DNA from 3 places in the Sporosarcina contaminans genome. Region 1 is predicted to be linked to each of the others. Evidence: riboswitches for the same ligand, from Rfam matches in the RefSeq annotation. Region 1 holds a riboswitch; each other region holds the start of a gene.
The links. A riboswitch is a leader RNA that binds a small molecule or an ion and turns the genes downstream of it on or off. The one in region 1 is predicted to bind cobalamin.

Region 1 (9,767 bases):
GGGAAAATCCAGTTATTGGATACACCAAATAATCTTAGAAAGCAACATTCTGATTCAACGATTACAGTTGAACTGAAAAATGATGAAAAGCTTGTTATTCCGACAGGTGTTGAAGGAGCCCAAGTTTTGTTTGAGCATATGAAACGAAATGAAGTAGCAACGATTCATTCGAATGAGCCGACTTTAGGGGATATTTTTGTAAAAGTGACTGGGAGGGAACTAATATGACATTTTCATGGAAGCGGATGAGCGCAATTTTAATAAAGGATTATAAGGACTTTTCACGGAATATGGCTGTATCAGTCGTCATTTTCATGCCGCCTTTATTAGCTGCCTTTTACGGCAGGATAGGTGTCGAATCGCTTGACGCGTACTATATGATTTTCAACATGACGTTTGCAATGGTCGGCGCATTTGTGCAAAGCTGCTTAATTGCTGAAGAAAAGGAAAAGAATACGTTGCGTGGCCTTATGCTATCACCTGCCAACACTGCTGAAATATTGAGCGGCAAAAGTTTGCTATCATTCATTCTAACGATGGTCGTTATCGTAGTCAGCGCATTCCTTAGCGATTACTATCCGCAAAACATTTTTGTTATTACTCTATCGTTCATCATTTCCGCTCTTTTCTACATTGCTTTAGGCACATTAGTTGGCCTTTTCGCAAAATCAGTAATGGAAGCATCCGTCTATGTATTGCCCGTCATCGGCATATTCACATTCGGTTCATTCATCGCTGTATTTGCCGACAAATATCCTGTATTAAAGGCGGCTAACTATATGCCGAACGCTCAGCTAATCGAAATTGCCACCGCTGTGGAAACAGGTGCAGGATTCGGTGATGTCTTATCGAATCTGGTTGTTATTCTTGCCTGGGTTGTTGTATTTGCAGTTTTGACGATCGCTATTTATCGGAGGAGAATGGTAGATTAAGTGAAGAGGGATTATTGAAATGCTATATAACAAACAAAACCGCTCCTATTCCGAGCGGTTTTGCTGCCTATTAGATACATATGATGTCATTTGGATAATGCGATTTTTATATGGGCCAAATGATGCTCTTCGTGCCAACAAAGCTTTGCAATTTTTGTTGCAACTGCGATTTCACCGTTTTCTTGATGAGTGAAAATCCGCTCCAATTGATTCTCGGTTAAGTGATGACCTAAAGATACGACGCGCTCGTTGATTCCTTCCAACATTTTAATCGAACTTTCTACAGGCAAGTTGGTATCCGGCTGGACAGCCCATTTGTCTTGATCAAAGGCGGGCACTACGGGATTTTCATCAGTTAAAGCCAACTTCAAACGTTGATACATATTTAACTGGGAATCCGCAATATGATGAACAAGTTGACGAACTGTCCAGCTGCCATCACGATAAGTTTTGCTTAATTCCTCATCGTTTAATGAGTCAACAGTGTCTCGCAATCGGTCCGTATAGGTTTCGATTTCCTTTAACCATTTTTGAACATCTTCGAAATTTACTTTTTCAGGAACTTGTAATTTCCCAATCGGAAATTGCACATCCATTTTAAATCCCCCTTTTCATAATTAAATAGGTCATTCCCTCTTCTTCCTATTCATTAATTTTCACCATTTCCAAACGTAACCAAGATGCCCTTCCTTTACTGTTCAAAATAGAAGCAGTATCTATAAAAAACATTTCGATTCAACATAAGTGATTTAGTTCTGATTAACAATTGAATCAAGTGCCCTTTCCAATTGCCGATCCTCTTCATTTAAAAGCTCTTCTGCTGTTTTCGATATAGGCATATCAATTAGTAAAGTATTCTTTTCATCCTTAGTGGCTGGTCTTATAAATTTTGTTTGGGAGATTGCAATCTTTATATTTGAATTCGGCAATTCAATCAGTAATGGATCGCCAAAATGTGTAGGGTTTTGACCCACTGGTCCCCCTATAATTTTACCCAAACCATTATCTTTCATAATAGTTGCAAACATTGCACCAGAACTAAAAGTTCCCGAATCCGTAAGAATATAAATATCTTTTGAATAATCACCGTTATGTTGCCTTACAGATGAATCGTTGTAAAGTCTGTAGGAATCAACATTTAAGTGTTTCAAAAAAGAATTTATAACTCTTGAATCCCCACCGCTATTAAACCTTAAATCAATTAAAATACTTTCTATATTGTTTTTATCCACGGAGTCAAAAAATTGATCAATTGTCGATTCATAATGTTGATTATATATTGAATCAACTAGTTTAAAATATCCTATTTTAATACTGTTTTGCATTTTTATTTCCCAGTTATAGGGAGGTCCCTCTTTGTCTTTCTCAATTTTATCAAAGCCTATTTCATATTCTATTATTTCACCATCTCTTTCTACTGTTAAAATGATTTTGTTTTGTTCCAAAAGGCCCAGCGACTCCAGCAAAAAATCCAGGGTCAGAAAATTAATCTGGTGCTGAAACCAAGCTTCATTATCATAAGATATATATTTTCTTAGCTCATTTATTACTACGTTTATATTTTTCCCTGATATTTGAAGGACCTTATCCCTTTTTTTGCCACTTGACTGCTACTACTGATAATAATAATTTCCGAATCCAAATTCAAAAGTTGAATCGGTAATTTAGTCGTTTTCTCATCTATTAACACACCCGTATGGGAATCCCCAAGTATTGCGAGTATCTCCATTATCTTCACCTTAAAATAATTTTCGGATACTTCTTCTGTTAGTGAACTTCTATATTCATCTACTTTTTTTGAGACATATTCAATTTTCTCTATATCCGGATGAATTTCATTAAGTTTTTCATTCAGATAATTTAGATCCTCTTTCAATTCCTTCACATTCAAATGATTACTTTGATTGGAACAACCAACCAGTAACAGAAATAACATTAATATTAATAATTTTTTCAATCATTATCACCATCAAAGCCTTATACATAGTTTTATTTATAGCACAATAAAACTGTAAATGAACAATCACTCCAATGGAAACTCATATCCAACATAGTTAAACACATTTTTAAACCCTAAGCTTTCTGCGACAGCAACAGAAGGTTTGTTCATTTCCATGCAATCCCAATAGGGAATGATCTTGTTCTCCAGACAATCTTTGACGAAACGATGGGCGATCCTTTGGGCTAGTTTTTTCCCTTGATGAGCCTTTACGGTTTCAATATGAATGCCATGAACATTGCCAGCGACAAAACCTGAAAAACAAACACTTACGACTTCATTTTGATGAATGATACAGTACCCTTTTCCACTTCTAAAGAAAGCTTCAACTGAGGGCCAAAACTCTACTATTTTTGATTGCAAAAAGTCAATATTTTTTATGGATTCATCAGTAAAAAGCTCTTCCTCGATCTGCAACACTTCATATCCGAACTCTGTAATGGGTACGGATTGTTCTCGATAATCTTCCAGGTGTAGTGTATAAACCTTTTGATTCCAACTTCCCAACTTACGATGCTCAAATATTGCCTCTATGACAGGACCCCATTTTTCATGATTACCCATTGCTTCAAACCATTTCAATTGGACTTTTTTAGCTTCCGGTCTAATTGTATTGTCAATAAATCCATTTATTTCGCTAGTGAAACTCTCGTTTTGTTCACTTCCAAAAAATATGAATCCATCATTATTCCCTAACCATATCAGTCCTGATGCAGGATTGTTGCCATCATCCACAAAAATACGGCCCGGATTTATATTTTCAACAACTGCTAACGCTTCTAATTGCCCTTGTTCGTGTAATATTTTTCTGCATTTGCGATATTCGGCTTTATCCAATTCTATGATCATAGTACGTCTCCCTCCTCTTTTATTTCTTATTTGCCAATGCTATTTCTACCAACCCTGTAGCTCGTATAACTATATATGAGACACTAAAATAATTATACACTGAATTGTTCAATTTTACTTAACTGTCTATAAAGTATTGTGACAATAGAGTTCTATGTCAATTGAATGAATGGCAACGCAAAAAGGATACAAATTCATTCCGAATTGTATCCCAATGCTATTTATTTTATGAGTTCTTACTTTTCTCGCACTGAAAACGGAACGCCTTACAAATCATCAAACCCATTCAAATCGCTCGTCTTCACGTATTGTCTTGACGTCTGTTCAAAGAAATCCGTTTTCGTGTCATCAAAATTATCGACGTAGGCGCGGATCCATTTCATCGGATTGTCCGTGAATTCCGGGTAGATTTCGCTTAATCCCAACATGCGAAGCATTTTGTTGGCGCGGTATTTCACGTAACCCGCCATTTCATCGAGATCGATGCCTTCGATGTCTTTCAATACATAGCGGCTCCAGATGATCTCCTGATCGACAGAATGACGGAATTGATCGTAAATCCACTCTGTGAACTGTTCGGTGTTGTACTCCGGATTTTCAGATAGTGCGGCACGGAAAATGTCACTAATTGCCTTGCCATGCTGGAGCTCGTCACGGTTAATATAAGAAATCATCGTAGACGTTCCAACCATTTTCTGATGGCGTGCCAAATTATAAAAGAAAGCGAATCCGCTGTAGAAAAAGAGTCCTTCCAACAATGTTGTGTAGATCATTGCCTTCAGCACTGTTTCAATCGTTGGATTTTCTGCAAATTCGTTGTAAATATCCACAATCCGCTCATTCCGTTTCATAAGCACTTCATCGGTACGTCCCATTTCAAAAGAAGCTGTCTGCTTGTCCAACGTCGTGACCGACGATAAGACGTATGCATAACTATGGTTATGCTCGCTCTCCTGGTCGGCGATTGTCGCCATAATCGATTTGACGGATGGATCCGTTGCAAAGTCTGCAATTTTCATCGCAATAACGGTTTGCGGACCGTCCAACGTTGCAAGCAAACCAATGATTTTCAGAAACGCTTCTTGTTCGCCTTTCGATAAATTCGGGAATTGCTTAACATCTTGTGTCATATCCACTTCATTTGCCGTCCAGAAAAGTGCACGGATGCGCTGGCGCAGTGTATAGAAATGCGGATGCGCCAAGTCATTCCAGTTTAAAATGCCGCTTGCCTTTCCTCCGAAAATTGCCGTTGATTTGTTTGGATGTGCTGGATTCAGCACTTTAACGCGTGTAAGTGTTTCCAATGTTGCACTACTCCTTTCGACCATTCAATGACTGTTTGCTCCTGTGAACCGCGCGGACTTTGCTCGATTTTGAGCGGTGCAATGGCAGAATGATAAAACCACGCCAATTTGACTGCCGCATTACAAAAGAGATCATCTCCGCCAAATTGTGTATCGCCAGTTCCGAAGACATATACATGCTCCGGTTTGTAGCCAACGTCTGCGACGAAATCTTTCACTTCGTCAGGCGTCGCTCCCCGGTCCCAAGTAAAGCTGCCGATGATCATTGCATCAAACTGCCGAACATCCGGGACAGGGACCGTACCGATGCGATGTACTACTACATCTATTCCCCCTTGTAACAGCTTCTCCTCAATGATTTCCGCCACTTCCTCTGTATTGCCGCTCCAAGATGCATAAGCGATTAAGAATGGCACCATTCACACTCCTCTATATCCGAAGCGGTCGACCGCATGTAATAAGAAGTTTTCATGTTTGATTCCCATGCTTGTAAATGGAGGTCAAGCAACACAGAAGCCCGGATATTATTCGGAACATAAATATTAAATGAAATCGACTGATCAATATGTCGCTGCCTTGCTGCATTTTGCTTGATGGACCAGCGTTGATCGACTACATACGCGGATCTGCGATAGACATCGTACGTATTATGATCTAAATCCGGGGCAATGACAGGAAGTCTATAATCTTTCTTTTCTTCATGATAGAACGGCTTGAAAATCGGATCGATCGAAGCAGTCGAGCCAGCAATGACCGATGTTGAACTATTCGGGGCAACCGCCATTACGTAGCCGTTGCGCATACCGTTTGTTGCGACATCGACTCGCAGTTCACGCCACTGCATCGAATCATAGCCCCTCCGCTCAAAGTATGTTCCCGTTTGCCAGTCGGATCCTTCGAATAAAGGATATGCCCCTTTTTCCTTTGAAAGTTCCATTGAGGATTTGATTGTCAAATATGCGATCTTTTCATAAAGCTGATCCGCCAATTGTACTGCCTCTTCCGATTCCCATCGGATATTGGAAATTGCCAAAAGGTGATGCCAGCCGAATGTTCCAAGGCCGATGCCGCGATAATTCCCGTTTGTCCGTTGTGCCTGAAGCACCGGGATTTTATTCAGCTCGATGACGTTGTCCAACATCCGCACTTGAATTGGAATCAGCCTTTCTAAAACGCCTGCTGGAACCGCTTTTCCAAGATTGATAGAGGAGAGATTGCATACGACAAAGTCTCCCGCTTTCGATTTCGTAACGATGACATCATCTTCAAGCTTCACAGATTCAAACGTCGTTGCGCTCATGTTTTGAAGGATTTCTGAACATAAGTTACTTGAATAGACGATTCCTTCATGCTTATTCGGATTCATGCGGTTCACTTCATCGCGATAAAACATGAACGGCGTACCCGTTTCAAGCTGGCTGCGCATAATACGCTTCATGATTTCAATCGCGGGAACGGTTTCTTTTGTTAATTCCGGATGATTGACGCATTCCTCATACTTCTCACGGAATGAGCCGCTTCCTCGCTTTTCATCATAGTAATCTTCAAGAGAATAGCCCATCACTGTGCGCACTTCATGCGGATCAAACAAATGCCAGTCTCCCCTGCTTTTTACCTTCTCCATAAACAAATCAGGAAGGCAGACGCCTGTAAAGATGTCATGCGCACGCAATCTTTCATCTCCGTTGTTCAATTTCAAATCCAAAAAAGTATAAATGTCTCGATGCCACACATCCAAATAAACCGCGACTGCGCCTTGTCTTTGCCCCAATTGGTCAACGCTCACTGCCGTATTGTTCAATTGTTTAATCCAAGGTAAAACACCGCTCGATGCACCTTTAAAACCTCGAATCGCAGCTCCGCGAGAGCGTACTTTTCCCATATAAACCCCGATGCCACCACCATACTTGGATAAGTTCGCAACATCCGTGTTGCTGTTATAAATACCTAACAATGAATCATCAACCGTGTCGATGAAGCAGCTCGACAACTGGCCATGCGGCTTGCCCGCGTTCGCAAGCGTCGGTGTCGCAACAGTCATATATAAATTGCTCATCGCCCAATAAGCTTCCGCAATTTTGACATTCCGGTCGTCCGTTTCATTTTGCATTAGCGTCATCGCAATGACGAGCCAACGTTCCTGCGGCAATTCAACAGGACGCTTGTTATAGTCAACTGCTGCATAGCGGTCCATTAAAGTTTTCAAACCGATATATGTAAATAGCTTGTCCCTTTCCGGGTCGATCAATTTCCCAATAGCAGAAAGCTCCTCGCGCGTATACTTCTCCAAAAGTTCGGGCGCATAAAGACCCTTTGCAACAAGATCTTCAACATGTGCAACAAAATCCGAATAAGGCTCGCGTCCACATAACTGCTTTATTTGTGTATACATTTCCCGCAAATAAAGCCTCGCTGCCACGAATGTCCAATAGCCAGAAACTTCATCAATATTGCTAAGTGCTTCCAAAATCATTGCTTTTGTCCACTCGGAGTCACTGTGTCCCGGATTACGCTCTTTATAGCGTTCGCTAGCCTTTTCTAATAATGCAATTTTATCGTACCCAAACTCTTCCTGTAGCGCTGTCAGTCTCTCTTCAACTGCTGTTTTTCTCGTAAAAATGGTCATCTTTTGATTCTCCCTCCTAAAATGAAACGCAAAAAAGCGATGATGCCACCTCTTCGGCAGCGTCATCGCGCATAGATGTTGTGTAGGAAACAATTCGGGAAGCCCTCATTTACACTTTCATGAAAAATGAAAACAGCAAACCCGCTCGCTTCCACCTCTCAACCCCCGAAGAAAGTGTTGCTTGACGACGGACGGCAGGTCTCCTGGCTAACGCTTCATTCTCCCGTCTCCCTTCCCGCAATCACGATTGCAGTGGTTTTCAAGACGGTCGTCGGCGATTACAGTTGCGGGGACAGCTCCGGATTTCCGGATTCCCTTTTTAAACCGATAACGGTACCATTCCATCGTTCAATACTATATATTGTGTCTTATGTACATCTACTACCCTAACATGTTGTGGTTTAATCGTAAATAGGTAAAAAGATATTTTGAAAGTTTTTTAGCTTTTTCTATACTTTTGATCTTTCATATGTGATGATAAATAGAAAAAAGGAGAATTGCAAATGGCCGATTTAACAGCTATTACAGCTTGGACATTCACAGAAGAAGTACCCGTTCCAGATGACATCGCTGAATTACTTATTGAAGGTGAAGTTGCCGAAGTTGCATACAAAACAATTCGTGATGTTGCAGTTGTTACGAACAAAAGATTTATAATTGCGGACAAACAAGGACTTACGGGCAAAAAAGTTGAAATCTATACGATACCTTTCAGCTCAATCATTATGTATTCAAGTGAAAATGCAGGAAAAATTGATTTGAATGCTGAAATTGAATTATGGACAAAAGCAGGCAAGCTTAAATTAAATTTGAATAAAAAAGTTGATATCCGTAAATTAGATAAAATCATCGCAAATGCAATCTTATAAAATCACCAACAATCCAATAAAAAAGGACACTCAAACTGGATTCCGTAAAGCTTTGATTCCACTGAATCCAGTTTGTATACTTTTTACAAAGGCTCCAACGCATTCGTCCTATCCATGAACATAAACCCGTCGTAACGGCTGCCAACCCTTGACGATACATAGTTCCCATACGCTTCAAACTCCGGGTTATAGACAACTCCGATAGCGCGATGGCCAATCCATTCATTGAATAAATGACGGTTTTCCTCTGTAAACAAGATAACTTGATCCTTAGGATTCGCTGCATGCATCTGCCCTTCCCATGAGTTGAATTTGGCGGGTGGAACGTTCATTTTTTGATGAGGCTCCCCCCAGCCTTCGCCAGCAATGACGCATCCTTCATACGTTCCGAAGCCGATGGCAAATGTGTCCTTCCTTCCATACTTTTCGCGGATGAGCTGCCCGACATTAATCATTTTATGGTCGGCCATCGAAGTTTCCGAAGCATCGCCGAGATGAGTATTGTGCTCCCAAATGATGATTTTTGCATCGTCGCCATGGTAGTTCAAAATCTCGTCGATCGCCTCCATCATATGCATATCGCGTATATTCCAAGAGATGGCGTCGTCCTGCATCATCGCCCGATAATATGATTCTGCATTTTTCGCGACTAATGCATTCATCGTCATATTCAAGTCCTTCTCCTGCTCATTCGAATAAAGATCCTCATGGCTACGGATCGTTGTCAGCAAACTGGAAACTTCACTTATGCACTCATCCGTGAAGTGGGCAGTCGACAGCGCATAATGCTCTGGCATCCGGTTATACGGCTCAAAACAGGAGAACGCCTTTTTCGCCAACTCCAAATCCGCTTGAAACTGTGGATTCTCTCTTAGAAATCGAAGCAATTCATCGATTGATTCATATAGGCTATACATATCGATTCCGTAAAATCCTGTTTTATTTGCTGCAGCTTTTCCTTCATTTTCACGTTTCAACCACTCAACAAGCACCGCAACTTCTTCATTCGCCCACATCCAAGTCGGCCAGCGATTGAAGGATTGTTTCAGCAATTGCTGAGCGGATTTTCCTTCTTTATCAAAACCTTTCACATAGCGATTGACCGCTTGGGCGGACGGCCAATCTCCTTCTACCGCAATAATAGTGAACCCTTTTTCCTGAATAAGCCGTTTGGATAATGCCATGCGA
Region 2 (9,767 bases), on a different contig from region 1:
ATCGATATGTCTTCTCCTAACATTGCAAAGCCTTTTTCCATGGGGCATCTCCGATCGACTGTTATTGGCAACTCCATTGCTTTGCTGCTCGAAAAGATCGGCTATCGTCCGATTAAAATCAATCATATCGGCGACTGGGGAACTCAGTTCGGAAAACTGCTCACTGCCTACCGCAAATGGGGAAATGAAGTCGAAGTCCGCCAAGCGCCTATTAAGACACTATTGCAGCTTTACATCCGTTTCCATGAAGAAGCGGAAGAAGATCCTACCCTCAATGATGAAGGAAGAGCTGCGTTCAAAGCACTTGAAGAAGGAGACGAAGATGCACTTTCGCTTTGGGAATGGTTTAAAACGGAATCATTAAAGGAATTTCAACGCATATATGATTTGCTCGGAGTTTCTTTCGACTCAACTAACGGAGAAGCTTATTACAACGACAAAATGGAGCCTGTCGTTGAAGAGCTATCCGCTAAAGGATTGTTAGTAGAGTCCGATGGAGCATTAGTCGTGGAGCTGTCGGAAGGGATGCCGCCAAGTTTAATCAAAAAATCAGATGGCGCTACTCTCTATGCAACTCGCGATTTAGCCGCTGCATTGGAACGGAAAAAAGTGTATGATTTCACGAAAGCGATTTACGTAGTAGGAAATGAACAAAGCCTTCATTTCACCCAATTAAAGCAAGTGTTGCAAAAGATGGGCTATGACTGGGCAAATACGATTCACCATGTCTCATTCGGCTTCATATTGAAGGACGGAAAAAAGATGTCTACCCGGAAAGGAAAGATCGTTCTGTTAGAAGAAGTTCTGTCGGAAGCAATTTCGCTTGCTGAGCATACAATTGCTGAAAAAAATCCTACACTGTTCAATAAAAACGAAGTTGCACAAGCAGTTGGCGTCGGCGCAATTATTTTTAGCGATTTGAAACAGCATCGCAAGCATGACATCGAATTCAACTTAAGCAGCATGCTTCAAACCGAAGGAGAAACCGGACCTTACATTCAATATACGCATGCAAGGGCAAATTCCATTTTGCGCAAGGCTGGTATTACCGGACCGTTTACAGTTGAACAAGTGAATGACTATGAATGGGCGATTTTCAAGCTACTATATGCTTTTCCGTCTGTCGTGAAACGGGCAGCAGAAGATTTGGATCCTTCCATCGTAGCTAAATATGCAATTGACCTTTCACAATCATTCAATTCATTTTACGGAAACGTCCATATCCTTTCCGACTTGCCGTTAAAAAATTATAGAATCGCACTTGTTCAAAGCGTTGCTACTGTCCTACAGGAATCATTACGCCTTTTAGGGATGAAAGCACCAAAAGAGATGTAATTCATTATAGGGAATAGAACTTGATTTTACCCACGGTGGCGTATTAAGTTCTTTCCCAGCTGCATTTTGTCATTTGAATGCCTAATCTCCAAGCATTCAAATGATCACGCAGCAAGTCTTCCTCTCGCAGCGATATTCGGCGTGGCAATATTCGTTGTTTGAAACTTCCATTCAACCAATGCTGCTCCGGAAAACGCAAAGTCTCCTTGCATTGATTTCCACATAATCGATTCGCGCTGTCCCGATAAAAGAATGCTGGCCCACCTGAAGCTATTTGGCATTGCAAAAGATGTTTCATAAGGCTGACGGCAGATACTTCAACTTTTCGGATTATAGGGTGCTGTACGCAGGCATCATACTTCTCGTGAAATGCACCGATTTCTTTTTCATCATAAACATCTGGTAACGAAAACCCCATAACCTCCTTAATCTGTCTTAAATCAAATATAAAAAATGATCCATCCGCTTCCACTTGCCGCATAAACAAGTCAGGAATGCAGACCCCTTTCAACGGCAACTCATTCGATAGAAAGGCGAAAACATCAAGATGGAAAATGTCTATATAAAGCCGACTGAAATTACTATTCATTGCCATCATCGCCTTTTGCAATGGAGCCTCTCCAACATACTCCATATAGAGCATTGAACTGAATTCTTCCGCGGTGTGCAGTCTCATCACATTGTCTCCTCCCACTAAAAAGCGATCTGTTCCACCAATCGGGTGGAGCAGATCGCTCATATTGTTCGTAGGAAACTAAACGGAATCGGCCGAAAAAATGCCATGCCGAAAAATCCGTTCGCTCCCCCCTCTCAACCCCCGAAGAAAGTGTCGCTTCAACGATAGACGGCAGGTCTCCTGGCTTTCGCTTCATCCTTCCTCCCTGCCTTCCCGTCTTTTGACAGTGGCATTTAGGGGGAAGTCGGCGATTACAGTTGCGGGGACAGCTCCGGATTTCCGGATTCCCTATTAAACCGATTTCGGTACCGCTCTATCGTTCATATTCGTATTCTTTTACTTCATTTTACCATCAATTGACCGCAATGCAATCCTATAACTTAAGATAGTTGGAAACGACCTACGATTTCGCGCAATTCACCTGCGATTTGTTTCATTCGATTTGTAGATTCTGCAACACGTTCAAGCTCGCTTTGCTGTGTTGCGGAAGATGCGCTCACTTGCTCTGCGGAAGCCGCAGTCTCTTCAGATACTGCAGACACACTTTGAATCGAAAGAAGTGCTTGATCGCGATGTGATAGCATTTCAGCAAGCTCTGACGAAAACTCTGCAATTGCTTCACTCATTCGCTCCGTCAATTCAGCATTGCGTGCAAAGGAAGCTTCCGTGCTTGAGACCGATTCGTTTTGACCTTCCATCAATGCTAAGTTAGAAGCAACGACTTGTACAGTTTGTTGAGATTCTTCTAAAATTTCCTGTACAGTTTTTTGAATCACTTCAGTTTCTATTCTCGACTGCTCCGCCAATTTGCGAACTTCCTCGGCAACAACCGCAAACCCTTTCCCATGCTCACCGGCACGCGCCGCTTCAATGCTTGCATTCAGCGCCAACAAATTCGTCTGTGCAGTAATATCGTGGATGGAAGCAATGACTTGATCGATTGAACTAATTTTCGATGCCAATGCATCCATTTGCTGACGAACTTTTTCATTCATTTCATTCATCGAACTATTATGTTCACGCAAATTCTCTACTTCAGACATACCCGTTTCAGTTGAAGCAACCGTTTGATTCGAAAGCTCTTTCATATTTTCTGAAAGAGTGGATAATGCATTGATCTGCTCAGCTAAATCGGCCATTCTACGCCCAGTCTCTTCCGTATCCTCAGACTGCTTCGAAGCACCTTGTGCGATTTCGTTCGTCGCCAATGAAACCTCTTCACTGGAAGCGACAACTTCTTCAAACGCTTGATGTACCCTTGTCGTGGAATCATTCAATTCGATCGATGACTCACGAACTGCATGAATCGCCTCGTTCGTTTGGCGCAGCATATTATTATACGCAAGTGTGACAGCACCGATTTCATCATTGCCTACCTTGCTTTCATCGACATAATGTGTCATATCCCCTGCAGCCGCTTGTTCAATCGATGTTTGCAGCATTGAGAGTGGTCTCATCTGTTTGAAAATATACCAAGCCGTTACAGCCGCCATTAAAATTACCATTACAATACCAAAAATCACTGTCATGAGAAGGACATAATTAAAGGTTTCCATTATTTTCGACTTTTTAATAGATGTTTGCACTGTCCACGTTTCATCGATTCCTTCTAACATGATCGGTGCAAGAACATTAAACGCCATTTCGTCCAAGTTATCCGATTCGGCATATAACGAACCTACTTGCCCTTCGTCAAGCTTCGATTTCATTGCATCCCAGTCCAATAGACTACGCAAATCCGTGCCATTCAAATCCTCTGTTAAACTATTCGCTGTTATTTCACCATTATCCGTCAAGATAGTAGCGTAACCGCCTTCCGGTGCAATGGATGAGACTAAGTCAGTTAAGAATTCAACCGACAAATCTGTCGTCAATACACCGAAAAACTGACCATTCTTATCAATTAACGGTACTGAAATCGTCGTCATCGATATCGTCTGACCGCCTGCATCATACGAATACGGCTCAGTCAGCACAGCTCGTTTTGAGCTTTTAGGCACTTGATACCAGTCACCGTCTCCTTCCGTCTCATATCCTCTTACTGCTTCTATTGTAATTCCATCGCCATCTTTGTATAAGTAAGGAATGAAACGGTCTTCATCATCAAATAACCCTTTATCGGCATCATCGTCAATTGGAATGGAACCCTTTTCCAAAATCGCTGCCACACCCATTGCATCTTCATTCGATGCGAGATTGTTTTCTATGACATCTAAAACTTCTTCAGTTGTCAATTTTCCATCGGCTTGCAGTGTTTCAAAAATACGCTTCGTAGTATTCAAAATTTGATTCGTTTGACTAAATCTATTACTTATTTCTTTCGCATAAAAATTAGTATTTTCAATTGCAAATTCTTCAGCGTCATTTGAGCTCTCCTTATGAATAATAGAGCTTGTCGTAAATGTATAGGCGATAAAAAGGATCAAAAATAGACCGATAATCAGCCCCGACAATTTCCAAGCAATACTTCTCTGTTTCTTCAATTCAGTATCCTCCTACAAAACAATTCTAATCATCACAAAATCAATGCAACATAGAAATGAATGGATCTAAATCCGACTTTTACACGACGTACGAGCAGCATGCTCTTATCGAAATGCCCTATTTTACACATCAGAGCTTTTATACGTCGATCGTCTCAATGATATGTGCGCTTCAACTCTACTCACTTCCACAAATTCATAAAGGGAATTATGAGCGCAGAAAACTGCTTAAAAACGCATAATGCATCATAGAAACGCATACTACGTAAAAATTGCGCATAACTACTTCTGACACGCGCGGAAAGCAATGCAAAATCAGATACTTCTTAACTCAAAGGCGCGTGACTGTTAGTTAAGAAAAATTACCGTCATCCTACGGCATATGTACCTAAAAACAGCGAGATAAATTGCTTCAATTATCACCTTTCCTTATCCTCATTTCTTCATAAAAAATCAACAATAAAAAACTATTAATCTACTGAGAATTATACCATTTTCATAACCGAAAACATAGCTAAATACCTAAGATAATGCTATTTATAGTATTTAAGTCCTCTCAATTTTTTCGACATGCAAAAAAGCATCCCATTCACCTTTCAAGGGATGCTTTTCAAATATTATCGATTACAAATATCGATCACTAACTGTACAGATTGCGCTGACTTATCAAGCGCCTTTTTCTCTTCTTCCAATAATGGCAATTCAATCACGCTTTCAATGCCATTGCCGCCTAAAATGGTAGGCACGCCTAAATAAATATCGTGATAGCCATATTCACCTTCCAAATAAGCAATGGATGGCAAAATGCGCTTCTTGTCTTTAATGATTGCTTCAGCCATTTCAACAAGCGAAGCTGCAGGGGCGTAATACGCACTGCCGTTGCCCAATAGGGAAACGATTTCTCCCCCGCCTTTTCTCGTCCGATCGACAATTGCCTGCAAACGATCCGCAGGAATAATCTTTTCAAGCGGAATGCCTCCCGCATATGAATAGCGGACAAGCGGCACCATATCGTCTCCATGACCGCCTAAAACGAACCCAGAAATGTCTTCAACAGAGATATTCAATTCTTCCGCCACGAATGTATTAAAACGAGCTGTATCCAGTACGCCAGATTGGCCAATTACACGATTTTTAGGGAAGCCGGTTGTTTTATAGCAAACGTATGTCATCGCGTCTACCGGATTACTTAAAATAAGTACCGTGCTATCTGGAGCATAACGCTTAATTTGCTCAGATACAGCACGCATGATTTTCGCGTTTGTCGCTACTAAGTCATCCCTGCTCATACCTGGCTTTCTTGCAATTCCAGCTGTCACAATCACCATATCTGCGTCTTGAATATCTTCATAGTTGGAAGTACCAATGATTTTCGCATCAAAGTTTTGTACGGGGCCAGTTTGAAGAAGATCCAGAGCCTTCCCCTTTGTAGGGTTGACCAAATCAGGAATATCTACTAACACGACATCGCCCAACTCTTTTTGCGCAAGCATCAATGCAACTGTCGCACCAGTGTATCCTGCCCCGACAACAGCAATTTTATGTCTGCGAAAAGCCATATCCACTCATCCTTTCCGCGATTATGATTTCTTCGTTGTTTTCGGTTTTGAAGCTTTCTCAGGTTCCGCCAATTTTTCTTGCTTCTCGGCAGATTGCTGTTCAACCTTCTCATTAGGCTTCACCATTCCATAGACGGACTCATCCGGTCTTGGAATAACATGAGCGCCCAACAATTCGCCGACTCTTGCCGCAGCATCCTTGCCTGCATCTACTGCCGCTTGAACAGCACCAACATCGCCTTGCACGATAACTGTCACAATGCCGCCATCAACTTTCTCTTGGCTGACCAATGAAACATTGGATGCCTTAATCATCGCATCTGCCGCTTCAATGGAGCCGATCAAACCTTTCGTCTCAATCATCCCGATCGCTTGACTCATCGTAATCGCCCCTTTCCACTTCAGTCGAATCAATGATTCCTATGATGACCGCATCAATAGGAATCGGATTATCTTTCATAATGTAACGCGAAGAGCCTCCGCTCGTAACAAGGACATCATCACCTATGCCCGCACCAATCCGGTCTGCCGCGACAAACTGCGTCTGGTTCGGCTTTCCGAAAGCATCCAAAGGCTGAACGATTAATAACTTCAATCCTTGCAAGCCATCTTCTTTACGCGTAGCCCAAACATTACCAATCACTCTTCCCATTCGCATGCGTCATCACACCTTTTACTTAATGGAAATCACTTTTCCGATCTCTCTTGCTGTATCTTTTGCAAGTGCCGTCACAATCGTTCCTTTATCGACAACGATTTCATCTTCTTGAATGGCACGAATGTCTTCATTTGAAAGCAATTTCTTTTTGAAATAAAACGCTTTTTTCTCTGGTGGCACCTGAACTTCATTATGCGTAGCAACTACGTCATTTGAACGCTCAACACCCGGCTTTCTTAGCTTGCCGATTGTTCCTTGCGTAATAAACCCTGCATTTGCTTCGTCCGTATCTATATGCATTTCCAGTCGATAGCGCTCAGAGACTCGAATTTTCACTTGATTAAACGAGATTGGACGAATCCCTTCGACATCTATCGTAACAAAATCGCCGTCCCGCACGCCTAACCGGTCTGCGTCTTTCGGTTCCATATGAATATGGGATTGGGCGACAATTAGCCCTTCATCCAAATAAAGGCTGCCTTTCGGCCCGATCAACGTAATGCCTGCAGATCTCGCAATATTCCCGGATTCGCGAAGCGGTGGCTTGACGCCTAATTTCATAGCATCAGTCCAGCTCACTTCCACTTGGGACAATGAACGGGCAGGGCCAAGGATCCGCACTTTTTCGATGCTTCCCCTTGGACCCGCAATGACAACTGTTTCATTTGCAGCGAATTGACCCGGTTGAGACAAATCGGATCGTTTCGTCAGCTCATATCCTTTTCCAAACAGAACTTCAATATGCTCCGGTTTTAAATGCACATGGCGAGCGGAAACAGCAATTGGAATTTCATTGTTCGACAGTTTTGGCTCTTGCTTTTGAAGCTGGTCCATCACTTCTCCAACGATTCTTTCAATCAACTGCTGATCCATATTCATCCGCCTTTCAATAGCCGCCGATCATTGACGGCATTATCGTATCCGATTCTATTAATCAGTTTTCTTTAGGCAAGATCATTTCTAATTCGTTATGCGGTCTTGGGATTACGTGTACTGATAGCAATTCCCCAACACGTTGTGCAGCTGCTGCACCTGCATCTGTCGCTGCTTTAACTGCGCCTACATCACCGCGAACTAATACAGTTACGATACCGCCACCGACATGCACTTTTCCGACTAAGTTAACGCTTGCTGCTTTCACCATTGCGTCTGCTGCTTCGATCGAACCGATAAGACCTTTCGTTTCTACCATTCCTAATGCTGTACCTTCTCTATTCATGTTTGTTTCCTCCTAATAGGTTTATTTAGATAATTGTTTAACAATCTCACTCACTAAGTTTTTGACCATTTCAGGGTCGATTGAATCTTTTGTATCCACTTGGCCCATTACATGAGAAACGACTTGATCTTCTACAGATGCAGAAGTTTCTGTATGTCTTGGCAACTGGACATCTTTAATGCCATACGCCATGCGTTTCGTGTTCATTAGATGTCTTGCTGTAACGTTGTCCGAAACAATATTGCCACCGAACGAACCGCAGCCCAATGTAAGCGACGGCATAAGGCCTGTCGTTCCGCCAACTGCACCGACAGAAGACATCGTATTGACTAAAATTCTTGAAACCGGCATTTCAAGTGCGAATTCACGTGCAATCGAGTCCGTTTCTGTATGAATGGACAAGGAATGCCCTTTTCCTCCGTTTTCCAATAAACCGTGGCAAAGCTCCTTCGCATGCGCCAAGTCTTCCGCTACGTAAAGAGCGAAGACCGGTGATAGCTTCTCAAGAGAGAATGGCACGTCTTTACCGATTTTCGTTTCCATCCCGACGATAATGCGTGTATTTTCTGGAATGGAGATGCCAGCCATTTTCGCTATCGTTTGCGGGCTTCGGCCAACAATTTTCGGATTCACTTTTCCTGGAGCTGGGGAAACAACTTTTTCCATAATTGCTTTTTCTTCGTCAGACAGTATATACGCACCATTTTTCTTCAACTCGCGTTTTACTAAGTCCAAGACATGTTTGTCAACAACCATCGCTTGTTCAGTTGCACAAATTGTTCCGTAGTCAAAGGACTTACTGTTGACGATATCTTCCACAGCTTTGTCGATCTTAGCAGAGCGTTCAATGTAAACCGGGACATTTCCAGGTCCAACCCCATAAGCAGGTTTTCCTGAGCTGTATGCCGCTTTTACTAAAGCGCCTCCGCCTGTCGCCAAAATTAAGTTAATATCTTTATGCTTCATCAATTGCTGCGTAGCTTCCATAGAGGACATTGTCAAACATTGAATTAGACCTTCCGGAGCTCCTGCCGCAACTGCTGCTGCATCACAAACTTTCAATGCTTCATGCGTGCAGTTCACCGCGTATGGATGCGGGCTGACAACAATTGCATTTCTTGTTTTCAATGAAATCAACGTTTTGAAAAAAGCAGTAGACGTCGGGTTTGTTGTTGGGATAATCGCTGCCACGACACCGAATGGTGCAGCAATTTCTACCACTTTATTAATTTTGTCTTCACTAATGACACCGACAGTTTTCAAGTCTTTAATGCTTTCATAAACATCTCTTGAACCGACTTCGTTTTTAATTTTCTTATGGGCTGCAACACCCATTCCTGTTTCCGCTACAGCTAATTCACCAAGTCGAGCGGATTCCTTAAATGCTGCGTCTGCGACGGCTTTAACGATTTTATCCACTTGTTCTTGAGAATAACTCATGAATTTCTGCTGAGCTTCTTTTGCAGTTTTTACTGCTGTGCGCATTTCTTGCAGTGCCAATAAATCAGCATCGATTGCTTGTACCAAATCGATCACTCCTTCCTTCGCTCTGGTCAGTAACTGATCGGGTTCCTGGCCATGTTCATAACAGCTTCCCTAAAAGCGTCTGTCGCCGCTTGGCAAGAAGACTGGCTGCCCGTCAGCAGTCCGCCGCCAAAGTTCGTTTCAGACGGTGGGGAAAAGAATTCACACAATGTTACATCTGCCGCTTTCATGGCGGCATCTATGCCGACAATCGCTTCCATCGGCGGGGCGATTAAGTAAGATAGAGACTGCCCGACCGGAATACCTGCCACCTCAGCCAAGTAGCTTCCACAGCTTGAAACAGTGTGTGCAT
Region 3 (9,767 bases), on a different contig from region 1:
TTGTCCACCGGTTGAGGAAAAATATTTGCCCGCAACCGTCTCTGATGCACATTGCCCGTACAAATCAACTTCCGTCGTAGCATTGATGGAAACCATATTCTTTTCTTTTGCAACTTCATAAGGGTCATTGACGACACTTACAGGGAGGAACTCTACAGATGGATTATTATGAATGAAATCATAAAGCCTCTGAGTGCCGAAAGCGAAAGTGGTGACGATCTTGCCTTGATGTGTTCCCTTTCGCATGCCATCTACTGCGCCAGCTTCAACAAGGTCAACAATGCTGTCTGTCAGCATTTCCGTATGCACCCCAAGATGACGCCGATTTTTCAGCTGCCTCATAACTGCATTTGGTATTGCGCCGATGCCGATTTGCAACGTATCTCCATCTTGGATATCTTCCGAGACATATTCAGCAATTTTCAAATCCTTTTCCGTAATGACTGGCGATTTTTCTTCCGTCAACGGCAAGTCATTTTCAATAAATCCAGCAATTTGACTAATATGAATTTGATTTTTTCCGAAAGTTCGCGGCATATATCTATTCACTTCCAATACGAAAGGAACCTTCCCGATAAATTCAGCCGCATAATCAGCCTGTGTACCAAGTGAAAAATAACCATGCTCGTCCATTGGCGATGCAACAGCCATCACAATCGGCTTCTTCACCGTCTTCCTTAGCAATTGATACATTTCCTGAAATCGATTAGGAATTAATTCAACATGACCTTCCCAATAAGCTTTCCTCGTTGCCCCGCTCAGAAAATATGAAATATGAGAGAGATGCCCTTTCATTTTTCCATTTATATAATCACGTTCATGCAGCGTCAACATTTGGTGCACTTTAACGTTATCCAACTTCTCATAATGGGCTTCAAGCAAATCCAATATCCCATGAGGTTCCCCATTTGAAAGTGGAATAATAATATCCGAGCCTTTATCAAGCAAATCGATGAATTGAAGTGGGTGCAAAAGCTTCGTCATTCGTCACACTTCCCTATTTCTTTTTATTCAGTATATTATAGACTGAGCGCTCGCTCAACTTGTTGAAAAGTGTGAACATACGTATAATAAAAATATGACAAAATTAACGAATGATCAAATTCAGCAATTGAATAATTATAGTATCTATTTGAAAAACCCGCAACGTCCCTTATTTTCACTTGAAGAGCTTTTATATGACGAGAAAAATAGGGATTGTCTTCTTCTCGTTCAAGCTGTCAGCTCAAGCCCAAATTTGACAGTTGCGGCATCGTTTTTCATGCGGCGGTTTGGCATGATGATTGCGATGCAGCTAACAAACCTTACGATGTATGATGAAATATGGGATGGACCTGCGGAACGGATGAAATTTGGTGCATTGGAAGAGTACGGCAATCGCACCGTCAGTACGTTTATCGAAACGGGGGATTGGAAGTCTGTCGATGAAGAGGATCGGACTGCTGTTATCCGCGGCATTTTAAGTATGGCGGACAGCGTTATTCGTCAAATCCGTAAAACTGCTGCTGTTTCCCCGATAACATTATGGGAGAATATTTTCGGCTTTTTACTTTGGCAATATCATGTTTTATTTAACAATCCGGGGACGTCAGAGGAAGCTCAATTAGACCTTCAAATTCTGAAGGACGATCGAACTTGGGAAAGCATCGCCCCCCGTTCCCGTTTCGCAGCCTACTTGAAAGGCAAAGAACCATCCGAACTGCTGAACACGACAGTCCGGACGACATGCTGCCTGTCAAAAGACGTACCGGGGTTAATGCAATGCGGATTTTGCCCGCTAAAGTAATTTATTCCGTTGTGCGATACGCCAAATAACTTTGCTTTACAGAATAAATAATGCCGATCGCCGCACCGCCATAAAAGAATCCCATAAAAATTCCTGCCGCTAAATTATGAGGATGACTTACAAAAACAGATAACAACAAAGCTGTAACGGTCGCAACGGTAGACAACCAACTTGAAGGCACTTTAAACACCCATTTCGCCAATAGCACAATTATCAATACAACAGGAACAGCCCAAAATGCGTCCCAAATATTTGTATGGACAACGGGAAATTCAGTAATCATAACATCAGTCCTTTTTCAAATAGGATGTGCGTTTTTGTATAAATTACACGAAAGTATGAGGGAGAAAATGAGAGAATTTCAAGTGATGGGAAGCATTATAGACGAAGAAACTAGATGTAAACATTACAACTCAAAGGTAGATATTATTGCAATAAAGTTTCATTGCTGCAAAATGTATTTTCCATGCTATTCATGCCATGAAGAATCTGGTTGCGGTACTCATAAAGTATGGCCAAAGGATCAGTTTAATGAAAAAGCTGTCTTGTGCGGTATATGCAAGCATGAAATGACGATTGAAGAATATAAAAACTCCCAGTACAAATGCCCTTCATGTCATGCGGAATTCAATCCGGGATGCGGGCTGCATTGGGAGCTTTATTTTGAAAATTAGGAGGTGTCACTACATGCATCCTCGAGCTACCGCTTTAGGAATCATCATTAAAGAAGACGATATCCTTTTAGAGGAGAAAATAGGGAAACACTCACAAGGAAATGGTTATTATTATCGTCCGATCGGTGGGACGATTGAGTTTGGCGAGACGTCCGACGAGACATTAATAAGAGAATTCCGCGAAGAAATAGGTGCCGAAATCCGTATTATTCGATATATAGCATGTCTCGAAAATATATTTACAATAGAGGGCATTATTGGACATGAAATTACTCAAATCTATTTAGTGGAGCTTGTAGATAAAAAACTTTATGAGAATGCAACCTTTGCAGTAAAAGAACAAACTAAAGTAACGACTGCAAAGTGGATATATAAGGAAGATCTATTTTCAGGCCAAAAGAGCATTTATCCTAATGGCATTGTCAATTTGTTAAAAGGCATATTTTATAAGAGTTAAGAATCACTTCATACAGGTGCATATGAACATCGATGCATCCTTCTTCATAAAAATATTTTTCCCATGATGGAATGTTTTAATATCAATTGAAGTAAAGCCAACTTCAGCCAACACTTTCTCCAATTCATCATGCAAAAAGCCGTTATGGACTTTCGGGTGGCTTATTTTATCGTTTTTATCAAAATCAATAATGATTAGCTTGCCCCCATCGTTCAATACTTCGAATAGTTCATGTAAAATTTTCTTCGTCTCCGGTATATGAAGAAGAACTAATGATAGTAAAACGATGTCCGCCTTCAGCCCAGGATTCCCTTTTGTAAAATCGGAAGAAAGCACTTTCGCATTCGTAATTCCTTTATTGGATATTTTAGCATCCGCAACCTCTAGCATTTGCTCTGATGAATCAACCAATAAAACAGAATCAACCAAATCCGCAACTTCAAGCCCAATTAGGCCAGTGCCGCTCCCATAGTCTATTAAAGATTTTGATGCACGATCGCTCAGCTCCGATCTTACTTCCTTGATGATCACTTTAGACAACTCGATTCTTTCTTCTGTATCGTATTTTTTTGCCATTTGTTCAAAAACGTTACTTTCCATTTTGCACTCTCCTACCTAGCGGAATAGACCGGACTTCATATGCCCGGCACCGCTCTTATAGATTAAGTTAAAACGCACCAGATCCTCCACCGCCGCCTCCGACGCCACCACCTCCAGATGAAATCGAAGTGGAACTTCCACTTGAAGAAGGAGAGGCATCGTTATTGGCTGTTGCAAATGTTTGCGTCATGAACATAGGATTATAGGCAGCATAATAATGATCATTTTTACGATCTGAACGCTGTTCGGCTCGTTCAAATTCGTTGTATAGCTTTTCTAACTTACCATCTTTCACACCGATTCCATAAATATATGCTCGGTATTTATCGTCGACAGGCAACCTCTCCCACTCTTCCGCGCTCACTTGCTCAAAGTGTTTTCTAAATCGTTTCCATTCTTCCTTTATTTGTAAACCTTTCAAATTTCGAGGTTTGTAAAAGAATGCAATACACAGCCCAACGAGCGCTAGTCCAATCAAAATGGCCATAGAGAGATATACTTCATAGCGTCCCAACTGCACAATGACCGGAATAAGCGCAATGCTTAATAAACCCGCTGACCAGCGTAACCCAATTTTCTCTTCATATAGTTGAGCATCTTTCACTTCCTGTAAAATTGCAGTTTTCCAAGTATGAAGTGTATTACTATACGATTCATGATTTTCTTCGTTTTTCGTATACGTCTTCAAATCCTCAAGCGTAAATTGTTCACCATCTCCAACTTCGTTAAACAATAAATCGATTAGTGCTGCTTCATGATTATTGACACCAGATGTATGTAGAAGTCCAAAAGACTCGTCTGTTACTTGTTTCACATAGCCTTTTCTAATTAAATCCAATAACGAAGCAGACATCACCTCAGGTCCAAGCCCAGAAGGGTGAGTATAATAAATCGTCGCCGGCATTGATAACGTTTCTTTCGGAATGAAACCGTCCTCCATTAACGAGTGCACCATTTCTCGATTATCTTTCCTCTTCATAACCATGTACACAAGCAGTCCGAATAAAAAGGCAACAAAAGCTATTATTGAGTAGCTACCGACTTTCCCCATACTTTTCTGCGCCGTTAGAAACGCAGTCCGATCTTCTTCAATTTTCTCCTTATCCGCCTTCAACGCATCACGGATTGTTCCCTTTTCTGCATTTATACTTGAAAATAGAGAAGGCTCATAAATGACTCGGATATCGCCGTTCGTACTGTCCGGAACTTTACCGAAGTCAAAAACGACAACTCCATCTGCTTCAAGGACGCCCTTTCCATAAGCAGCGTCATACCCAAGATAATCTACATCCATTGCTTTCGCGGGTGGATGCACAGATATTTTCAGTTTACCGTAATCCGTTTCATTTCTTTTATCAAAAAATGGCCAATAAAATTGCGCTCCATCTTCATACTTCTCTACACCATTTCCAATTTGATAATGCAGCTCAAAGCGTACAGTTTCATTTTTCCCTGATCGATAAACTTTATAAAGCTGCCCCTTTTTTTCAACCTTCAATAATTTACCGTTTTCATAGGCTTCAAAACGATCAATGGAAGATCCTTTTTTCGGGCTAATCTCACGGGAAATCCCATTAAATTTTCCATCAAAATCATACGTATGCTTTTCAACGACATCCACATGTCCATTTTCTTTTAGGTAGACATCAATTTGAACATCGGAAATTTCGAATTCAACAGCATTTGCTGTAACCGGAATTACTAAAAGAACTATGAAAGCCAATATCGAAATAAAATTACTCCATCTCATTGCATTCACCTCTTCTTACTTTTATTTTACGGAATAAGCAAAGTGAAAGTTTCATATTTGAAGAATGCCCATCCTATCGTATATAAGTAAACCTTATTCGGCCGCCTTTCTCCAAATCGGTTTATTACGTTTTCATGATGCGTTTAAAGAAGAAACACATTATTCGCATTAATACTATATCAATATAAAGTTTACAAACCATTCTCACTTCTATATACTTGGCATGAGCTAAAACGTTAAAAAAGAATAGTAGAAATAGGTTTTTCAAACCGTTGCTATAAAACTGTTTGAGACTAAGAGGGAAGTTGGTGAGAATCCAACACGAACCCGTCACTGTAATCGTCGAGGAACGTCCCATTTATCCACTGCGCTAATAGCGTGGGAAGGAGGGACCATCCGTTGAACCGTAAGTCAGGAGACCTGCCTATTTCGATTATCGGCTTCCTCGGGATATAGGAATGCTTGAAATATCGGTTTTGCCGTCCTTTTGGATTTGATGACAGCCGTTCTTATTTTCATGCGCTTTCCCCCGAGGAAAAGCGCTTTTTTGACGTTCACCAACAAAAGGAGGACTATAATTTTGCAAAACATGATGAAACGTTGGGGACTATTCAGCCTAATCTTTGTCTTATCCATGGCCATTTTGGCTGGATGCGGATCAGAATCGGCAAACCCTGCGAAGCAATCGGGCCAAGAAGGTCAATTAACTGAAACGGATAAAACTCAAGAGACAAATAAAGATGAGGCACTTTTCCCTGTCACATTTACCGATGATGCTGGACGTGAAGTGACCATCGAGGAAGAACCTGAAACGCTCATCTCGATCCAGACGAGCAACACAGAAATTTTATACGCCCTTGGTGTAGGGGATCGTCTCATCGGCGTATCCGATTACTGCAACTACCCTCAAGAAGCGCTGGAAGTACAGAAAGTCGGCGGACAAGATATGGATGCCGAGTTAATCATGACACTTTTGCCGGATGTCGTGTTTGCTACAAAATATCATTTTGATAACCATGAAAACATCCTGAAACAATATGAAGATGCGGGCATTAAAGTTGTCGTTACAGGCAGCGCCACTTCATTCGACGATGCCTACAACACGATGAAAATGCTTGCAACTGCTACAGGCACGGAAGACAAAGCAGATGAAATTATTCAAGATATGAAAGATCGCCGTGCTGCAATTGAAGAAAAAGCAAAAGAGATTACAAATCCAAAAAAAGTTTGGGTTGAAGTTTCACCCGAACCGGATATCTTTACGACTGGAACGAATACATTCATGCATGAAATGCTTCAAACCATTCATGCTGTAAACGCCGCGGAAGCACATGAGGGTTGGGTGAAATTGACCGAAGAAGAAATTGTGGCCCTTAATCCGGACGTCATCATTACAACATATGGCTACTATGTAGAGAATCCTGCAGATGGCGTATTGGCCCGTGATGGATGGCAGGAAGTCAATGCTGTAAAAAATGGACAAGTGTTTGACGTTGATAGTGATACGGTTACACGTCCAGGTCCACGCCTAATTGAAGGAGTCGAGCAGCTTGCGAAACTTATTTATCCGGAAGTTTTTGGGGAATAAAATTACCTATCTTTATATCGCAAGTATCGGGGTTGTACTTTGTGCAACCCTTCTTGGCATATTCGTCAGCAGTGTAAAGTTTCCGATATCGACTATTCTTCATGTCGTGACAGATAAAACATTTGGGCTTGGTTGGCTGACAGAGGTTCCGAGAAACGAGGAGCTAATTATTTGGAACATCCGTGTTCCCCGCGTATTATTGGCCTTCCTTGTCGGTGCTTCCCTTTCGCTTGCCGGTGCCGCATTCCAAGGACTTCTCAGAAATCCTTTAGCCGACCCCTACACGATCGGTGTCTCATCAGGTTCTGCCTTAGGTGCCGTAACAGTTCTATTTTTTCAATATACAATTTGGGGGCTCGGCAGCTATACATTGCCAATCGTCGCTATTCTAAGCGGATTTTTCACATTATTTATCGTCTTCGGCCTAGTTAGGTTAAGCAGTCGAAGCTTGGCGATCGAAACGATCATCCTTGCCGGGATTATTGTCGGCGCTTTCGTAGGAGCACTTACTTCGTTAATGATTGCATTAGGAGATCGAGATGCGATGGCGCAAATCATTTATTGGCTATACGGAAGCGTAGCCATGCGTGGTTGGAGCCATGTGCAGCTGATCATCCCCTTCCTTGTGATTGGAGCAATCATCCTACTAGCCCATTATCGGGAACTGAACGCTTTAGCTCTTGGCGAAGAAGCTGCAGATCATATCGGGGTCAATGTGAAGCGGGGTAAAATACTCATTTTGATTGGTGCATCTCTCCTTACCGGATCGGCAGTCGCCGTTTCTGGATCGATCGGTTTCGTCGGATTAGTTGTCCCCCACTTAGTACGGCTCATGACTGGACCGAACCACCGGAATGTCCTCCCGTTGTCCATGCTTCTTGGCGGTGCATTTCTTGTCTTGGCTGATTTGCTTGCACGGACAGTGATCGCTCCGAAAGAGTTGCCGATCGGTGTTATTACCGCTCTAATCGGAGCACCTGTATTTGCATTTCTATTAATCCGAGATCGAATTGGAAGAGGGGAACAGCGATGATCACAGTCGAACATCTAACAGGCGGTTATGGGAAAAAGCCAATTATCCGTGATCTCCAATTCGAAATCCGTAAAGGGGAATTCTTCGCTCTATTAGGACCGAACGGTAGCGGTAAATCGACAATTTTCAAATTGATTACCGGTCAACTGCCGATCACATCCGGCTCCATTTTGATTGACGGGAAACCGATGTCGCAACTAACAAAGTTAGAGAAGGCACGGAAAGTGGCTGTGCTTGCCCAAGAAAGCCAAGTAACATTTGATTTCACTGTCGAAGAAATCGTAAGCCTTGGGCGATATCCCCATCAGACCGGTCTCTTCAAGCGACTATCTCCGGAAGATAAGCAAGTCATCGAGGACGTTATGCACATGACACGCATTGAGCAATTCAGAAGTTTTCAGTTCAGAACATTAAGCGGGGGAGAAAAACAAAGGGTTTTGTTGGCAAAAGCGCTAGCGCAACAACCCGAAGTTCTTTTATTGGATGAACCAACCAACCATTTGGATATTAAGCATACGTTCCAAATACTTACTATGCTGAAGAAATGGCAGCGATCAAAAGATTTAACCATTTTCGCCATCCTGCATGATTTGAATGTCGCTTCTCTCTATGCAGACCGAGTTGCCCTACTCCATAAAGGCAACTTCCTTGAAGTGGGAGATGTGAACATCTTGCGAAAGGAAAATCAGCTGAAGAAGGTGTATGAGGTTGATGTTAAAACACAGGCACATCCAGTTGTTGCCAAGCCTCAGCTGCTCATGACGCCTATGTTCGAGGAAACGGATGCCTCAGTTGCCCTTATTGAAAGTTTCTTTGTAGATCGCAAGGAGGACCATCTGATCGTCCATTTTACAGAGCCTTTGCGGACTATTTCCAATGCTGCAATCGGCAGTGGCATCCAGTGGTTTAAACACTTTTGCCTTATGAATCAACCATCTGCCCATACAAGCCGTGAACAGCTGAAAACCATGTTGGAAAAGTATGGCATTCCACCTGAACAGGCATCTATCGTGATATGCTCCGGAAATCTGAATGACGCTTTCATTATGGAACGGCAATTAAATGGCGTGGACATTTTACTTATTACAGCATTCGATGAAGCGGTCCACCTTCTTCTGTTCATCGATGCACCATTAGATGATCGGACATTGTTCGATTTTTACATGGCAGCGACAGAAGCGAAAGCGGCAGCGTTCCAGCGAGCCGGAATTCCGTTGGAAACGGACAGGCAGGATAGCCTCGTCATCGCTGCAAACCTACAACACAGTCTTCCGGGTGAAGCGATCGAGTCGATTTCCCGCGGACAGATCGGACAACTTATCTTATCCGAAATGACCGAAACGCTGCTACAGAAAGTAGGAAAATAAAGGAGGGATGTTGTATGGCGAAACGAAGACTCGTAATTGCAGGTACGAACAGCGGCGTTGGAAAAACGACTTTAACCATCGGAATAATGGCTGCCCTGATGAAAAAGGGATTGACTGTGCAAGGATTCAAATGCGGTCCAGACTATATTGACCCTTCCTATCATACGGCAGTAACAGGTCGGATTTCCCGTAACGTGGACAGCTATATGTTAGGACGGGAAACGGTATTGGATGTATTCACACATGCGAGCCGCGGTGCGGATATTTCAATTATGGAAGGTGTTATGGGCTTTTTCGATGGGAAAGACCCGAAAAATGATATTGGAAGCACAGCAGATATTAGCGTTATTACGAAAAGCCCGGTGTTGTTAGTCGTGGATTGCGCTAGCATGGCAAGAAGCGCGGCAGCTATCGTGAAAGGGTTTCAAACATTGTCATCCAAACCCGACATTGTAGGCGTAATTGCCAATAAAGTTGGAAGTGAAGGCCATTTCAACATTGTGAAAACCGCC

Region 2: it holds a riboswitch for cobalamin, as region 1 does, so the genes downstream of both, ACFQ38_RS05365 (hypothetical protein) here and ACFQ38_RS07200 (ribonucleoside-diphosphate reductase subunit alpha) in region 1, are expected to answer to the same signal.
Region 3: it holds a riboswitch for cobalamin, as region 1 does, so the genes downstream of both, ACFQ38_RS05950 (ABC transporter substrate-binding protein) here and ACFQ38_RS07200 (ribonucleoside-diphosphate reductase subunit alpha) in region 1, are expected to answer to the same signal.

Annotation. Positions count from the first base shown of each region.
Region 1 is NZ_JBHTLT010000035.1:619-10,385, reverse strand. It holds gene ACFQ38_RS07240 (ABC transporter ATP-binding protein) at 1-228, shown strand, start outside; gene ACFQ38_RS07235 (ABC transporter permease) at 225-932, shown strand; gene ACFQ38_RS07230 (YfiT family bacillithiol transferase) at 1,019-1,528, opposite strand; gene ACFQ38_RS07225 (S41 family peptidase) at 1,682-2,377, opposite strand; gene ACFQ38_RS07220 (hypothetical protein) at 2,488-2,889, opposite strand; gene ACFQ38_RS07215 (GNAT family N-acetyltransferase) at 2,956-3,780, opposite strand; gene ACFQ38_RS07210 (ribonucleotide-diphosphate reductase subunit beta) at 4,047-5,108, opposite strand; gene ACFQ38_RS07205 (flavodoxin) at 5,054-5,503, opposite strand; gene ACFQ38_RS07200 (ribonucleoside-diphosphate reductase subunit alpha) at 5,488-7,710, opposite strand; cobalamin riboswitch at 7,887-8,067, opposite strand; gene ACFQ38_RS07195 (PH domain-containing protein) at 8,214-8,579, shown strand; gene ACFQ38_RS07190 (erythromycin esterase family protein) at 8,663-9,767, opposite strand, start outside.
Region 2 is NZ_JBHTLT010000027.1:873-10,639, forward strand. It holds gene argS (arginine--tRNA ligase) at 1-1,335, shown strand, start outside; gene ACFQ38_RS05365 (hypothetical protein) at 1,379-2,011, opposite strand; cobalamin riboswitch at 2,165-2,340, opposite strand; gene ACFQ38_RS05370 (methyl-accepting chemotaxis protein) at 2,392-4,494, opposite strand; gene mdh (malate dehydrogenase) at 5,112-6,053, opposite strand; gene ACFQ38_RS05380 (BMC domain-containing protein) at 6,075-6,434, opposite strand; gene ACFQ38_RS05385 (EutN/CcmL family microcompartment protein) at 6,409-6,711, opposite strand; gene ACFQ38_RS05390 (phosphate propanoyltransferase) at 6,727-7,584, opposite strand; gene ACFQ38_RS05395 (BMC domain-containing protein) at 7,646-7,930, opposite strand; gene ACFQ38_RS05400 (aldehyde dehydrogenase family protein) at 7,952-9,415, opposite strand; gene eutL (ethanolamine utilization microcompartment protein EutL) at 9,484-9,767, opposite strand, start outside.
Region 3 is NZ_JBHTLT010000028.1:11,691-21,457, forward strand. It holds gene ACFQ38_RS05915 (acetyl-CoA hydrolase/transferase family protein) at 1-984, opposite strand, end outside; gene ACFQ38_RS05920 (hypothetical protein) at 1,079-1,786, shown strand; gene ACFQ38_RS05925 (hypothetical protein) at 1,788-2,069, opposite strand; gene ACFQ38_RS05930 (CHY zinc finger protein) at 2,137-2,460, shown strand; gene ACFQ38_RS05935 (NUDIX hydrolase) at 2,474-2,917, shown strand; gene ACFQ38_RS05940 (class I SAM-dependent methyltransferase) at 2,921-3,517, opposite strand; gene ACFQ38_RS05945 (DUF2207 domain-containing protein) at 3,585-5,267, opposite strand; cobalamin riboswitch at 5,508-5,709, shown strand; gene ACFQ38_RS05950 (ABC transporter substrate-binding protein) at 5,857-6,855, shown strand; gene ACFQ38_RS05955 (FecCD family ABC transporter permease) at 6,818-7,888, shown strand; gene ACFQ38_RS05960 (ABC transporter ATP-binding protein) at 7,885-9,255, shown strand; gene ACFQ38_RS05965 (cobyrinate a,c-diamide synthase) at 9,270-9,767, shown strand, end outside.